Regions from separate parts of the Brachybacterium sp. AOP42-C2-15 genome, predicted to be linked through region 1. Evidence: riboswitches for the same ligand, from Rfam matches in the RefSeq annotation. Region 1 holds a riboswitch; each other region holds the start of a gene.
What was found. Region 1 has a riboswitch for thiamine pyrophosphate ahead of ACT3SQ_RS02920 (YkoF family thiamine/hydroxymethylpyrimidine-binding protein). Riboswitches for the same ligand answer to the same signal wherever they lie in the genome.
Positions count from the first base shown of each region.

Region 1 (4,719 bases):
TACGGCCCACGACGGCGAGCAGACGCCCCGCATTCACGGTGAGCTCGACCTCGCGCAGCACGGTGCGGTCGCCGTGGCCGAGCTCGGCGCCCCGCACGGTGAGCAGCGGATCCGGCGTGGCCTCCGGGCCTGGGGACGGAGCCACCTCCCCGGACCCCCTCTCGGAGCTCAGCGTCTCCTCGACCTCCCCGGGCAGCCAGCACCCCGCCTCGCGCAGCGCGGCGCCGTGACGGGTGAGCACCACAGTCGTCGGCCCGTCGGCGAGCACCTGCCCGGAGGCGTCGAGCGCGATGGTCCGTGCCGGAAGTCCGGCCAGGCCCGACTCCCCCGCCCAGTCGTCGAGGCGGTGCTCCACGAGGATCGTTGCCACTCCGCCCTCGCGCGCAGCCCGCTCGACGCCGTCGCGCACAGCGCGCACGCCCTCGGCATCGAGCATCGCGGTGGGCTCGTCCAGCAGCAGCAGGCGCGGCCGGGCGACGAGCGCCGCGGCGAGGCCCGCACGCTGCAGCTGTCCGCCCGAGAGCGTCGCGGCCGGGCGGTCGGCGAGCGTCTCGATGCCCGCGTCTGCGAGAGCTTCGCGCACGCGCTTCCCGATCTGCGCGGGCGGCACGCTGCGGCTCTCGAGCGGGAGGGCGACGTCATCGGCGACCCGCGGGAGGCACACCCCGTCGGTCGGATCCTGACCGAGGAATCCGACGGTCCCCGCGGTGGCCAGGACCCCCTCGGCGATCGGGTCGATGCCGCCCACCCGCAGGGTGCCGGTGACCCGGCCGCGCTGGTGGGAGGGGAGCGCGCCGGCGAGCGCGCGCAGCAGCGTCGATTTGCCACAGCCGCTGGGGCCCAGCAGGAGCACCTGCTCCCCGGCCCGGATGCTCCCGGTCCAGGGGCCGACGCCGTCCCCCGAGGGCAGGACCACCTCGAGCTCCCGTGCCTCGACCACCGTCCCCGACTGCCCGGGGGCCGCCGCCTCCCTCTCGCCCGGCGCGGTGACCTCGGCGGCCGCTGCGGCCTCAGCGGACACGACGTGCCGGGATGCCGTCGTCGCCCTGCGCGGCGGCACCGATCGCGAAGTTCGCGAGCACGCCGGTGCGCTCCAGGGCGCGGACGATCACCCTGGCGAGCAGACCGCCGAGCACGATCCCGGAGAGCACCTGCATCCCGAGCCGCAGCGCGAGCAGGTCCTGGCCGTACCAGCCCATCCGGTAGGCGGTCCAGAAGAACACCAGGCCCGCACCGAAGGCGCCCGAGGCGGCGAACACTCCCCAACCGAACCGGCGGTAGCGGGTCAGGGCGAAGGGCAGCTCGCTGCCGATGCCCTGCAGCGCGGCGGCGAGCACCAGCATCGGGCCGACGGGGCTGCCGAGGAAGACGACCTCGATGATCGCGGCGAGCATCTCGGCGAGGATGCCCACGCCAGGGCGGCGCAGGATCGCCAGCGCCACCGGTCCCACCAATAGCCAGGAGCCGAACAGGACGTGCTGGGCGAGGTCCCCGGCGGGGCCCATCGCGATCGCGAGCCCGTTCCAGGCCTGGACGAACACCCAGTACAGGAAGCCGAACACGACACCGAGCACCACCACCAGCACGATCTCGCGCAGGGAGAGCCTCGGACGCCGGGCGGCACGAGCGGCCAGATCAGAGGCCTGCGAGGGAGTCTGGCCGGGAGCCCGGGAGGGGGTCTCTGCCGGAGTCTGTGCGCGGGTCATCGCGTCTCCTCGCCGAGCTCGCGCACCTCGTGGGAGGGGCTGTTCAGGGAGAGGGTGAGATGGCTGGTGACGTGCTGCACGCTGCGACCCACCTGCAACCAGCCGGCGACGGCAGTCGCGATCACCTCGCCGATGTCGCCCTCGAGGCGGGTGACGAAATGCTCGGAGCCGCGGAAGGTGCCCAGCTCCCGGGCGCGGTCGATCGCGGCGTAGATGTCGCGCATGTGGTCCGGCGCGGTGCCGTCGGCGGCGACCTGGTCCGCCAGCGGGTACAGCGCCCACTCCGCGGAAGCGAAACGGCCGGTGCGACGGGGCTCGGTGATCCCGACGTCGCGCGGGCCGGCGCCACCGGGAAGCTCGCAGGTCACCTCTCCCGGGCAGCCGCGCGAGAGGGTCACGGAGAGGGTGGCGTGGTGCTCGGTGCGGGCGAGGTCGTCTGCGAGGTCGATGAGATACCGCTGCAGGTGGGCTTCGTGGCCGCCGAGATAGGTGGAGACGTCCCCCGTCTCGCGCACCAGGCCGGTGAGGTCGAGCCGGGACAGGATGCCGACGAGCACTCGGGCGTAGTCATCGGTCATGACGGCTGCGGTGACCCTGGCGCCGACGCCGAAGCCGAGCGGGGTCTCGGTGGGATCCGGGGCGGTGCCCGGGAGGGTGGCGGGGGTGCCGACGGGAGTGATGCTCACGATCCGTGCCTTTCACGAGGGCACGGACGCGCAGCGACGATCGCCTGGCGGAGCTTCCTGCGCCGGCATGATCCGGATCAGGTTCTACGGTCGGAGTTCGAGAACTCCCTCTCAGCCCGGCCTACCGGACTCCCGTGCACGGAAGCACCGTACCCCGATCCGGCGTCCCTGGAGCGCGGCGGTCCACGAACCAGTGGCTGGACCGGGCGGCGGCGGAGACCAGGATCCGGTCGAAAGGTCCGTCCGCCGGCGCCCCCAGCACCCCGGGGAGGGCTTCGTGGATCTCCGCGCGGCCGTCCTCGCGGCCGACGGTCCCGGCGAGCGCGGCACGGGCAGGTGCCAGCAGGCTCACCTGCCGCTCCACACCCACCACGCTCCCGGAGGGTCCGACGAGGTGGGCGAGCAGCGCCGTGGTCCAGCCGGAACCGGCACCGACGTCGAGCACGTGCTGCCCCTCACGCACATCGAGCAGGCGGAGCATGTCCAGCACCGTGCTGGGTTGGGAGTTGGTCTGGCCCACTCCGATCGGCAGCGGGGAATCCACGCCGGCACGGTCCCGCAGCTCCGGGGGCAGGAAGTGCTCCCGGGGCACCGCATGCATCGCGCGGGAGGCACCGTCGCCGGTCCCTGCTCGGTCCGCGGGGTCCCGCCGGTCCTCGGACCGGTTCCTGTTCCTTTCGGCGCTCATGGCGCGTTCAGCTCCCGGGGAGCTCGATGACCCCGTCGACCGGCCAGTCACGCACCTCCGTGCCCTCGGGAGCGAGGGCAGTGGCCTGGCGCCGATAGATCGGTCGGCCCACGTCGCTCGCAATCGCCTCATGCACGGGCAGGGCCAGCGTCGGGCCGACGGCGCGGAGGAAGTCGACGGTCTCGGACACTTTCGACCAGGGGGCGACGACGGCGAAGGCGAGCACGTCGATGCCGTGGAACTCCGGCAGCGGCTCGAGGGAATCTCCGGTCACGCCGAGCCGGGGGCCGTCCCCCGCGGAGATCACGAGACCCGAATTGCCGACCCGCGGAATGTCCGGGTGGATGATCGCGTGCCGGCCGCCGACAGCCTCGATCCGCAACGAGCCGTGGCCCGGGACCGCGGCAAGCACGTGCGCGTCCCCGGCGGCGAGCGGACGCAGCTGCTCGGGGCGCACCGCAGCGGCGCCGTCGACCGCCTCCCGCAGCTGCTGCGCGGTCTCGGGCTCCGCGATCACCTCGGCGGTGGTCGCCAGGCGAAGCACCTCGTCCAGCAGGGTGCGGTCCACGTGATCGGGGTGCTGATGGGTCAGGAGCACGGCGTCGATCCCTGTCAGCACCGCGGCGCCGAGGCCGCGCACGGCCTCGCCGCTGAAGCCGCCGGGATCGATCAGCAGTCGACGCCCGCCGGTCTCCACCAGCAAGCACGAGTGGACGAGGTGGCGGATCTTCATCGGTTCCTCCTGGGAATGGGTGCGACGGTCCCTCGAACCTATCGCCGCCGGCACCGTCTGCACAGGGGGCGGCCCCCCGGCGCGTGCTCGCCTCCACCGATCGGTGGAGGCGATCGTGGCTACTCGGTGGTACCGACTGCATCGCCGCGCTCCCAGACTCGAGCCATGACCAGCACACGGACCGCCCCGACCCCGGCACCCGCCGCAGACCCTCCGCCCGCCCTCGCCGTCTCCCACCTCGTGAAGTCCTACAGCGGCCGCCGCGTCGTCGACGATGTGTCATTCCGTGTCACCCGGGGCACGATCTTCGGGCTGCTCGGCCCCAACGGCGCCGGTAAGACCACCACCCTCGAGATGTGCACGGGGCTGCGACACCGCGAGTCCGGCACGATCGACCTGCTGGGCCTGGACCCGACGGCGCTCGGCAGCCGGGACCGCAACCGGGTGGGGATCGTCGCCCAGAGCGGCAGCGAGCGCGCCTCGCTCACGGTGCGGGAGATGGTCTCCCAGTACGCGGCCTACTGCGAGGACCCGTGGGACGTCCCCGAGCTGCTCGAGGCGACCGGCCTCGCGGAGAAGGCCGGCGCTCGCATCGCGAGCCTCTCCGGCGGGCAGCGCCGACGCCTCGACGTGGCCACCGGGATCGTCTCCCGGCCGGAGCTGCTGTTCCTCGACGAGCCCACCACCGGCTTCGACCCGGCCGCGCGGCGCGAGTTCTGGGAGCTGATCCGGGAGCTGCGCAGGCTCGGCACCACCATCGTCCTGACCAGCCACTACCTCGATGAGGTCGAGTTCCTGGCCGACCGCGCCGCCGTGCTGCGTGCCGGGCGGATCGTTGCCGAGGGCACCGTCGCCGAGATCCGTCGGGCCCACGGCACCAGCTCCACGGTCACCTGGACCGGCCCC
Region 1 is NZ_JBQSWK010000003.1:127,710-132,428, reverse strand. It holds gene ACT3SQ_RS02930 (ATP-binding cassette domain-containing protein) at 1-1,021, opposite strand, end outside; gene ACT3SQ_RS02925 (ECF transporter S component) at 1,011-1,706, opposite strand; gene ACT3SQ_RS02920 (YkoF family thiamine/hydroxymethylpyrimidine-binding protein) at 1,703-2,392, opposite strand; TPP riboswitch at 2,430-2,538, opposite strand; gene ACT3SQ_RS02915 (protein-L-isoaspartate O-methyltransferase family protein) at 2,514-3,080, opposite strand; gene ACT3SQ_RS02910 (MBL fold metallo-hydrolase) at 3,088-3,813, opposite strand; gene ACT3SQ_RS02905 (ABC transporter ATP-binding protein) at 3,979-4,719, shown strand, end outside.

Region 2 (4,719 bases), on a different contig from region 1:
TGCGATCGGGGCTCTTGCTGCCAGATCCGCCGTCCTCAGCATCCGGCCCGCTCAGGCGGTGCTCGACGTCTCCCTGCGCGATCAGCTCTAGGTCGTGGGTGGCCGCCACCACAGCGCAGCCCTCGGCTCGCGCGGCGGCCAGCAGCTCGAGCACCGCCGCATGGCGTGCCGCGTCCAGTCCCACGGTGGGTTCGTCCAGCACCAGCAGGCGAGGCTTCTGGGCGAGGGCGGCGATGATCGCGAGGCGTCTCTGCTCCCCGCCGGAGAGGGTGTGGGGGTTGGCCTGGGCGAGGTCGCTCAGGCCCGCTCGCTCCAGGAGCTGATCGGCGAGCTGCTCGTCGCGTGCCCAGGGGGAGGCGAGCACCTCCTCACGCACGCTGCCGGCGACGAAGGAGTGCTCGGGGTTCTGGGGCACGAAGGCGACGTGCTCGGGCGCGGGCCGCTCCACGCTCCCAGCGGACGGGGCGGTCAGACCGAGCAGCGTGCGCAGCAGCGTGGTCTTGCCGCTGCCGCTGGGGCCGGTGATCACGCACAGCTCTCCGCTGCGCAGCTCGAGGGTCAGATCGTCGAGCACGGCCAGGCCGCCCCGCTGGGCATCGATGCCCCGCAGGGCCGCGATCACGGCGCCCTCGTGCTGCGCGCGGGGAGCCGAGCGGGTGGGTGCGGCGGGGGAGGCGGTCATGCCGGCTGCGATCTCGTGGGGCGGGCCGTCGGCCACGATCTGTGCCTGCTCACCGAGCACGATCAGGCGCTCCACGTGGTCCAGCCACGGTGCGAGCCGGTGCTCGGCGACCACCAGGGTGCGGCCCGCCGCGGTGGCCAGGATCGACTCGCGCACCGCAGCGGCGGTGGCTTCATCGAGCATCGACGTCGGCTCATCCAGCAGCAGCGCCGAGGGATCCAACGCGAGCGATCCCGCCAGGGCCAGGCGCTGCTGCTGCCCGCCGGAGGCATCCAGCGGCGCACGGTCGGAGGGGAGATCCACCAGCGCCGCATCGAGCGCCGCGGTGGTGCGGGCCTGGATCTCCGCACGTGGCAGGGCGGCATTCTCCGGGCCGAAGGCCGCCTCCCGGCCGACGGTCGCCGCGACCAGGGCGTCCAGAGGGTTCTGCAGCAGCAGGCCCCGCTCGCCGGGGCGGGCGGGGCCGGGCGCGCTGCCGGTCAGCTCTCCGGTCTCCTCGTCCAGGAGACCGGCCAGGGCCCGCAGCACGGTGGATTTCCCGCTGCCGCTGGCCCCGGCCAGCAGCACGCGCTGCCCGGCGGGGATCTCCAGGTCGAGGTCGAGGACGGTGGGCTCGGCCCGCGTGTACGGCTGCCAGGTGAGCCCTCGCAGGGACAGGTCCGTCACGCCCGGGCGTCGTCCGGTGCCATGCGCTCAGCCTGTGATCCAGCAGATCCTCCGGAGGGCGATGCGGCTCGTACCCGCTGGGCGCGCTCCCTGCCCGCCGGCATCGAGTCCAGAGCCCCGGTGGCGGCCAGGGCACGGCTGGCGGCCCATCCCAGCACGCCGCACAGCAGCGCCCCGGAGAGCAGGAAGAAGCCGAGCATCACGAGGGAGTAGGTCCAGCTCATCTCCTGGTAGTAGGCGAACTTCTCCCAGCCCCACTCCAGCAGGGCCGAGAGCATCCCGCCCAGCATCGCGACCGGCAGCGTGAAGCGCTGGTAGCGGAAGGCGAGGAACGCGAGCTCCACCCCGCCGCCCTGCATCAGGCCGGAGATCGCCGTGCCCCAGCCCCACTGGCTGCCCAGCAGCATTGACAGCACGGCGGCGATCATCTCGGCCAGCAGCGCAGCGCCGGGCTTGCGCACGATCAGGGCGGCCAGGACGGCAGGCAGGAACCAGATCCCGGCCAGGAGTCCCTCGGCGGGTTTGAAGGCTGCGGTGAGCGGCCCGATCAGGGTGTACAGCTGGCCGTACCCCAGGAATGCGACACCGAAGGCGGCGCCGATCAGAACCGTGACCAGCAGATCTACGGTGCGGAAACGAATCATCACTTCTCCTTCCTCAACGGAAGGGGCGTCCAGCACCGATGGTGCCGCACGGATATCCCGACTCCCTACGCCGGTGTGAGCCGGATCAGGTTCGAGGGTCTGCGCCTGGTGCGCACTCTCAGCACCGCTCGGTGCTCCCCTGTCAGTGGATGACAAGGAGCCACTCTACCCCAACGGGCGCCCTGACCGGGGCCGCGGGGGCATCACCGAGCAGCAGCCCCGGCGCCGTGGCGGCACCCGCTCAGAGGCGGGCGCGGATCGCCTGGTCGACGGCCTCGGCCGTCGCCTGAGGATCGACCGGCGAGATGATGAAGTGGGTGGAGCCGCGGCCGATGATCTCGACCATCAGGCCGGGCCGGGTGGCCATCACCCGGTAGGCGGCGCGCGGCTCGTCCACGGTGAAGACCTTCCGCTTCCCGACAGGGGTGAGCTCCTGGGCGTGGGGTGTGAGCACGGTGCCGCGCCGCCACCCGTAACCGCCGAGGGTCACCCCGGCGCGTGACGAGGGCAGCTCTCGCAGCTGCACGGTGCGGAACTCCGACAGCGGCCACGGCCTGCGCGGCAGGAAGCCGCCCAGGCTCACGGTGAGGCCGTGCTCATCCACGATGAAGCGCGTCCACTGCCCCATCCAGGTCCACACCGCCAGGGCGAGGAACAGCGCCGCCACCAGGAGAACTCCCGGCAGGCTGGAGCGCTGGGACATCAGCAGCACAAGGATCACGCCGAACAGCAGGGTGATCCCGATCCTGGTCCAGCCGATCCAGGAGGGCCGGGTGCGCCCCACATAGAACGGAGGTTCGGGCCTCACCAGATCGTCACCCGCTCCTCCGGCGCGCGGTACATGGCGTCACCCTCAGTCACCGCGAAGGCGGCGTGGAACTCCTCGAGATGGCCCACCACCGTGTTGCAGCGGAACTCCATCGGCGCATGGGGGTCCACAGCCAGCCGACGGATCGCCTCCTGGTCACGGTTCTTCCCGCGCCACACGGTGGCCCAGGACCAGAACACGCGCTGCAGCCCGGTGAATCCGTCGAGCTCGACGTCGATGTCAGCGGCGTCGTGACTTGCCAGGTAGGCCTTCACAGCGATCGAGAGACCGCCCAGGTCGCCGATGTTCTCGCCTATCGTCAGCGCGCCGTTGACGCGATGGGACTCGTCGAGATCACGGGGGGAGAGCTCGGAGTACTGGGCGATGAGCTGTGCGGCACGGGTGTCGAAGGCCTCGCGGTCCTCGGGAGTCCACCAGGAGATCAGGTTGCCGTCGCCGTCGTACTTGGAGCCCTGGTCATCGAAGCCGTGGCCCACCTCATGCCCGATCACCGCGCCGATCCCGCCGAAGTTCACCGCGTCGTCCGCCTCCGCATCGAAGAACGGCGGCTGCAGGATCGCGGCAGGGAAGACGATCTCGTTCCGGCCGGGGTTGTAGTAGGCGTTGACCGTCTGCGGAGTCATGTGCCATTCGGTCTCGTCGATCGGGCCGCCCACCTTCGCGTACTCGATGGCCGCCTCGAAGCGGCGGGAGGCGCGGGCGGTGGCCACCAGGTCGCCGGGGACGATCTCGAAACCGTCGTAGTCGCGCCACACCTCGGGATAGCCGATCTTCGGCGTGAACTTCTCGAGCTTGGCGAGCGCCTTCTCGCGGGTCGCCGGAGTCATCCACGGCAGCTGCTCGATGGAGTCGCGGTAGGCGTCCATCAGCGCCTCGACCAGCTCGGTCATCCGCTCCTTGTGGGAGGTGGGGAAGTGGCGGGCGACGTACTCGCGGCCGACGGCGAAACCGGCGGCACCTTCGACGAAGGCGACGCCGCGCTTCCAGCGCTCCCGCAGCTCCTCAGCACCGGAGAGCACGCGGCCGGAGAAGGCGAAGTTCTCCTCGACGAGCGCGGCCGGCCCGTAGGGCGCGTAGGAGGAGACGGCGTGGAGGGCGAGCCAGGTGCGCAGCACCGCGAGGTCCTCTCCCGCCAGCAGCTCCGCCGCGGCGGAGACGTACTCGGGCTGGCTCACGGAGACCACCTCGAACGCCCGCGCCGGAGCGCCGGTGCCCTCGATGTAGGCCTCCCAGGGGAAGGCGGGGGCGAGCTCGCGGCGCGCGGCGGAATCCATCGGGTTGTAGGACTTCTCCCGATCGCGCAGACGGACCACGTCCACGTGGCAGCCGGCCAGGCGAGTCTCGAAATCCATCACGGCGCGGGCGAGGTCCTCGGCGCCGCCGGCGACCAGCCCATCCCTGCCGGGCAGTCCGGCGAGATCGCAGAGGCGGGCGAGGTGGCCCTCGTACGCCTCGCGGATCTCGGCGTAGCTGTCCTCGCGGTAGTAGGACTCATCCGGCAGGCCCAGCCCGCCCTGATGGATCTTGACCTGGTAGTTCGTGGAGTCCCGGTCGTCGGTCCAGACGTAGGACAGCAGCGCCGAGGCCCCTGAGTCGGGCGCGGCCATGGTGCGGGTGACGGCCTCGAGGTCGGTGGTGGAGGTGATCGTGTCGAGCAGCTCGTCGAGCACCCCGAAGCCGGCCTTCTCGATCGCGTCGGTGTCCATGAACATCCGGTACAGGGCGCCCACACGGCCGTGGTCGGTGGTCGGGACCTCGCCGCTCGGCGCGTCGGTCGCATCCGTCGCCGCCTCCTCGATGATCTCCCGCACCCGCTCCTCGGAAAGATCCCGGAGGGCATGGAAGGCGCCGTCGCTCGAGCGGTCCGCCGGCATCTCGTGCTCGCGCAGCCACCGCCC
Region 2 is NZ_JBQSWK010000020.1:64,275-68,993, forward strand. It holds gene ACT3SQ_RS12120 (ATP-binding cassette domain-containing protein) at 1-1,348, opposite strand, end outside; gene ACT3SQ_RS12125 (ECF transporter S component) at 1,345-1,992, opposite strand; TPP riboswitch at 2,038-2,143, opposite strand; gene ACT3SQ_RS12130 (hypothetical protein) at 2,234-2,800, opposite strand; gene ACT3SQ_RS12135 (M13 family metallopeptidase) at 2,797-4,719, opposite strand, start outside.
Region 2: another riboswitch for thiamine pyrophosphate. It lies ahead of ACT3SQ_RS12125 (ECF transporter S component); the one in region 1 lies ahead of ACT3SQ_RS02920 (YkoF family thiamine/hydroxymethylpyrimidine-binding protein).

Region 3 (4,719 bases), on a different contig from region 1:
CTCCGAGGCCGTGGCCGAAGTGCGGGCGGGCACCGTGTTCACCACCCACACCCCGGTGCCGGCCGGCATCGACCGCTTCGACGCCTCCCGGCTGCGCAGCTACCTCGACGCCGACGAGACGGGCCTGTCCCGCCTGATCCCCTCGCTGCCCGTCGAAGCCGCACTCGCCCTCGGGATCGAGAAGGGCGGGGACGTGTTCAACATGGCCCAGCTCGGATTCCGCATCGCCCAGCGCGCCAACGGCGTCGCGAAGCTCCACGGCGCGGTCTCCCGCGGCATGTTCCAGGACCTCTACCCGGGCTTCGACGTGCCCGAGGTGCCGATCGGCTCGGTCACCAACGGCGTGCACCGCCGCACCTGGACCTCGGCGCACATGGATGACCTGTACAAGAAGGCGCTCGGCGACGTCGACATCTCCTCGCTGAGCGACTGGAGCGCCCTGGCGACCCTCACCGACCATGAGCTCACCGAGACCCGCAACGCGCTGCGCGCGGATCTCGTGACGATGGCTCGGGATCACGTCAAGGAGTCGTGGCTGCGCCGCGGTGCCGACGAGGCAGAGCTCGCCTGGACCGAGCACATCCTGGATCCCAACGCCCTGACCATCGGCTTCGCCCGCCGCGTCTCGACCTACAAGCGCCTCACGCTGATGCTCTCGGACCCTGAGCGTCTCAAGAAGATCCTGCTGGACGAGTCGCGTCCGGTCCAGATCGTGGTGGCGGGCAAGTCGCACCCGGCCGACCGCCCCGGCAAGGAGTTCCTCCAGCAGCTGGTGCAGTTCGCCGATGACCACGGCGTGCGCCATCGCATCGCCTTCCTGCCCGACTACGACATCCGCATGGCCTCGGTGCTGATCGCCGGCTCGGACGTGTGGCTGAACAACCCGGTCCGACCGGAGGAGGCCTCCGGCACCTCCGGCATGAAGGCCGTCCTCAACGGCGGGCTCACCTTCTCGGTGTCCGACGGCTGGTGGGACGAGATGAAGGACGACGAGGCGGGATGGACCATCCCCACCGCGGAGGTCCCCGACCAGTCCGAGCGCAACCGGATCGAGGCCGAGGCCCTCTACGAGATCCTCGAGCAGTCGATCGTCCCGCTGTTCTACGAGCGTGACGCGCGCGGCATGCAGCGTGGCTGGATGACCAAGGTCCGCTCCTCGCTGGTCAAGGTCGCCCCGCAGATCGTCGCGGCACGCATGGTGCGTGACTACGTCACCGACCTCTATCTGCCTGCCGCCCGGGCTGCGTCCGCCTTCGCCTCGGATCCGGCGCTGGCCGGCGAGTTCACCGAGTGGAAGGCCGCAGTGCAGCAGGCCTGGTCTGCGATCGCCGTGAGCGGGGTGACCCTCGAGGGCACCGACGGGTCGACGGTCTCCACCGGCGCCGAGGTCACGCTGGTGGCAGACGTCGAGCTGGGCGGCCTTCGCGACACGGACGTGCTGATCGAGGCGGTGCTCGGTGAGATCGGCGCGGATGATGAGATCATCGATCCTCAGCTGATCCCTCTGCAGCGCGGGGACGACGGCCGCTGGGCCGCACGCTTCGCGCTCGCCGCTCCCGGCGAGGTGGGCTACACCGTGCGGGTCACGCCGCAGCACCCGGTGCTGGCCTCCCGCGCCGAGCTCGGGCTGGTCGCCACCGCCTGAGCGACCCGCCGCACCACCACTGAAAGGCCCCGACCCCGTGCCGACCCGCCGCCAGCTCCTGCTCACCACCGCTGCGATGGGACTGGCCGGGGCCGGGGCGCTCAGCGGCTGCTCCTCGGATCGGTCCGTCGAGCTCGAGGACGGCGACACGCTGCGGATGCGGGTGTGGAGCGAGGCGGCAGCGGCGGCGTACGAGGAATCCCTCGCGGAGTTCACCGACAGCACCGGGATCGCGGTCGAGGTAGAGGTGCTCGGCTGGGATGACTACTGGACCCAGCTGCCCTTGGACGTGGCGGCGAAGAACCTGCCCGACGTGCTGTGGATGAACACCGCGAACCTCGCCCAGGCTCATGCCAGCGGGCGGCTGCTCGAGATCGGCGAGATCGTCGGCGAGACCTCCTCCCGGTGGGAGGGCGTCGCGACGGACCTCTATCGGCTCGAGGACGGGCTGTGGGGTGTTCCCCAGCTCTGGGAGCAGAGCATCCTGGTCGCGCACGAGGGCCTGGTCGCCGCGGCCAAGGGTGACGCGACCGCGCTGAGCTTCGACCCCGGCGCGCCGACGGACCCGCTGCGGGACCTCTCCCGCGCGATCACCGTCGACGGGGAGGGCCGCCACCCCGGGGACGAGGGCTTCGACCCCGGCACCCGGGCGACGTTCGGCTTCAGTGCGCATCCCGACCGTACTGCGGTGCTGGGACCGTTCATCGCTGCTCAGGGCGGCAGCTGGCAGGACGAGGACGGGACGATGTCCTTCGCCTCCGACGCGGGCACCGCTGCGGTCCAGTACCTCGCCGATCTCGCCTCTTCGCACCTCGGCCCGGCGGGGTCGGAGACCACCGCGGACCCGACGCTGTGTCGGAACCTCTTCCTCCAGGGCAAGCTCGGTCTGCTGCAGACGGGCACCTACGATCTGCACACCCTGGCCGAGGAGATCGGTGGCAGCTTCGACTGGGGCATCCATCCCGTCGTCGCCGGCTCCCAGGGCCCCCGCCCGCTGGTCCACGCGATCGCCGCCGTCGGCGTCGAGGCGAAGAAGGATGAGCGGGCCGCAGCGATCGCCGAGCTGCTGAACTGGCTCGGTGGCGCGGACGGCCAGCGCGTGCTCGCGGAGAACCGCCTGGGCATCCCGGCCCATCGCGATCTGCGCGGCGCCTGGGAGGAGAGCTGGGCGGAGGCCGGGGTGGACGTCTCGGTGATCGAGGCGCCCGAGTCCGCGGCGCGCCCCGAGACGGGGGATCGTTCGGCGATCGCCACCGGCACCGCTCTGCAGGGCATCGCGAAGATCTTCCGTGGCGAGGCCACCGCCGCCGAGGCGCTCCCCGAGGCGCAGCAGGCCGCCCGGGAGGCGATGGGCTGAGCAGGGCTCGACGGAGCGGCGAGGGCTGCACGGAGATCTGAAGCGAGAGCTGGGTCTATACTCGGCCGCGGACACGGGGTGCGTCGTACGACGCTGAGATCACACCCGTGGAACCTGATCTAGTTCGTACTAGCGAAGGGATGTCCTCCATGGCTCCGTCGTACCCTGCCCGAATTCCCCGTGTGCTCTCGATCGCCGGCACGGACCCCTCCGGGGGAGCCGGCACCGCCGCGGATCTCAAATCCATCACCGCCGCAGGCGGTTACGGCATGAGCGTGGTCACCGCGCTCGTCGCCCAGAACACCCGCGGCGTGCGGGAGATCCACGTCCCGCCGGCCCCGTTCCTGGACCGGCAGCTCCGCGCGGTCAGCGACGATGTGGTGATCGATGCGGTCAAGACCGGCATGCTCGGCACTGCCGCGCTCATCGCGACGGTCTCCGAGTGGCTCGACGAGCATCCCCCGCAGATCCTCGTCGTCGATCCGGTGATGGTCGCGACCAGTGGTGACAGCCTCCTGGCGCCGGACGCAGAGCAGGCCATGATCACCTTCTGCTCGCGCGCCACCGTCGTGACCCCGAACATCGAGGAGCTCGCACGCCTGACGGGGAGCGAGCGCGCCCGTGATGAGCGGGCCGCCCTCGAGCAGGCCCGAGGATGGGCCGCACGGACAGGTGTCGCCGTCGTGGTGAAGACCGGACATCTGGACTCCGCGACGGTGACGAACACCTGGGTGGGCCCCGACGGCATCTGCCTCCCGGTCCCCTCGACGCGGGTGAGCTCGACCAGCACCCACGGCACCGGATGCTCCCTCGCTTCGGCGCTCGCCACCCGATTGGGCAGCGGGGAGTCGCCGCAGGAGGCGCTCGCCTGGTCCACCCAGTGGCTGCATGAGGCCATCTCCCACGGGGAGGCGCTGCGGGTCGGGAGCGGCCACGGTCCGGTGGACCACTCCCACCGCGCCCGCCGTCTGCAGGCCGCCGGGGAATCCACCCCCTGGCTCGGTCCGGGAGCTGTCCCACCCATCCTCGACTCCCCGGACCAGATCCTTTCGGCGCTCGGTGCCGCGCTCCCGGCAGCGGCGCGGATCGAGCCTGCCGTCGCCCCGGCCGGGCCATGGACGCAGGCGCTGTGGGCTGCGGGGGAGCCCATCGCTCGCAACATCGCGGAGTCCGACCTCGTCCGTCAGCTGGTCGACGGCAGTCTGCCCCCGAACGCTTTCGCGTTCTACCTCGCCCAGGACTCGCTGTACCTGCGTCGCTACTCCCGCGCGCTCGCGGCGCTCTCGGCCGCTTCGACCGATGTCGTGGCCCAGGTGTTCTGGGCCCGCGGTGCGAGCAGCTGCCTCACCGTCGAGTCCGCGCTGCACCGTGGCCGGCTCGGTGAGCAGGAGGAGATCGGGGTCTCCCCGGTGACCAGCGCCTACACCGACTTCCTGCTGGCCACCACCCTCGGGGAGGAGCGTGCTGTGGGAACCGCCGCCGTGCTGCCCTGCTACTGGCTGTACGCGCAGACGGGGGCCACACTGCCCTCCGTCCCGAGCGATCACCCCTATGCGGACTGGCTCGACACCTACCGTGACCCGGGCTTCGTCATCGCCACGCAAGGAGCACTGGAGCAGGTCGAACGGGAGCTCGCCACAGCCTCCCCAGCGGTCCGCTCCGCAGCGGTCCGTGCCTATCTCCTCGCCAGCCGGCATGAGCTGGAGTTCTTCGACCA
Region 3 is NZ_JBQSWK010000020.1:33,418-38,136, forward strand. It holds gene glgP (alpha-glucan family phosphorylase) at 1-1,645, shown strand, start outside; gene ACT3SQ_RS11990 (extracellular solute-binding protein) at 1,683-3,002, shown strand; TPP riboswitch at 3,067-3,160, shown strand; gene ACT3SQ_RS11995 (bifunctional hydroxymethylpyrimidine kinase/phosphomethylpyrimidine kinase) at 3,152-4,719, shown strand, end outside.
Region 3: another riboswitch for thiamine pyrophosphate. It lies ahead of ACT3SQ_RS11995 (bifunctional hydroxymethylpyrimidine kinase/phosphomethylpyrimidine kinase); the one in region 1 lies ahead of ACT3SQ_RS02920 (YkoF family thiamine/hydroxymethylpyrimidine-binding protein).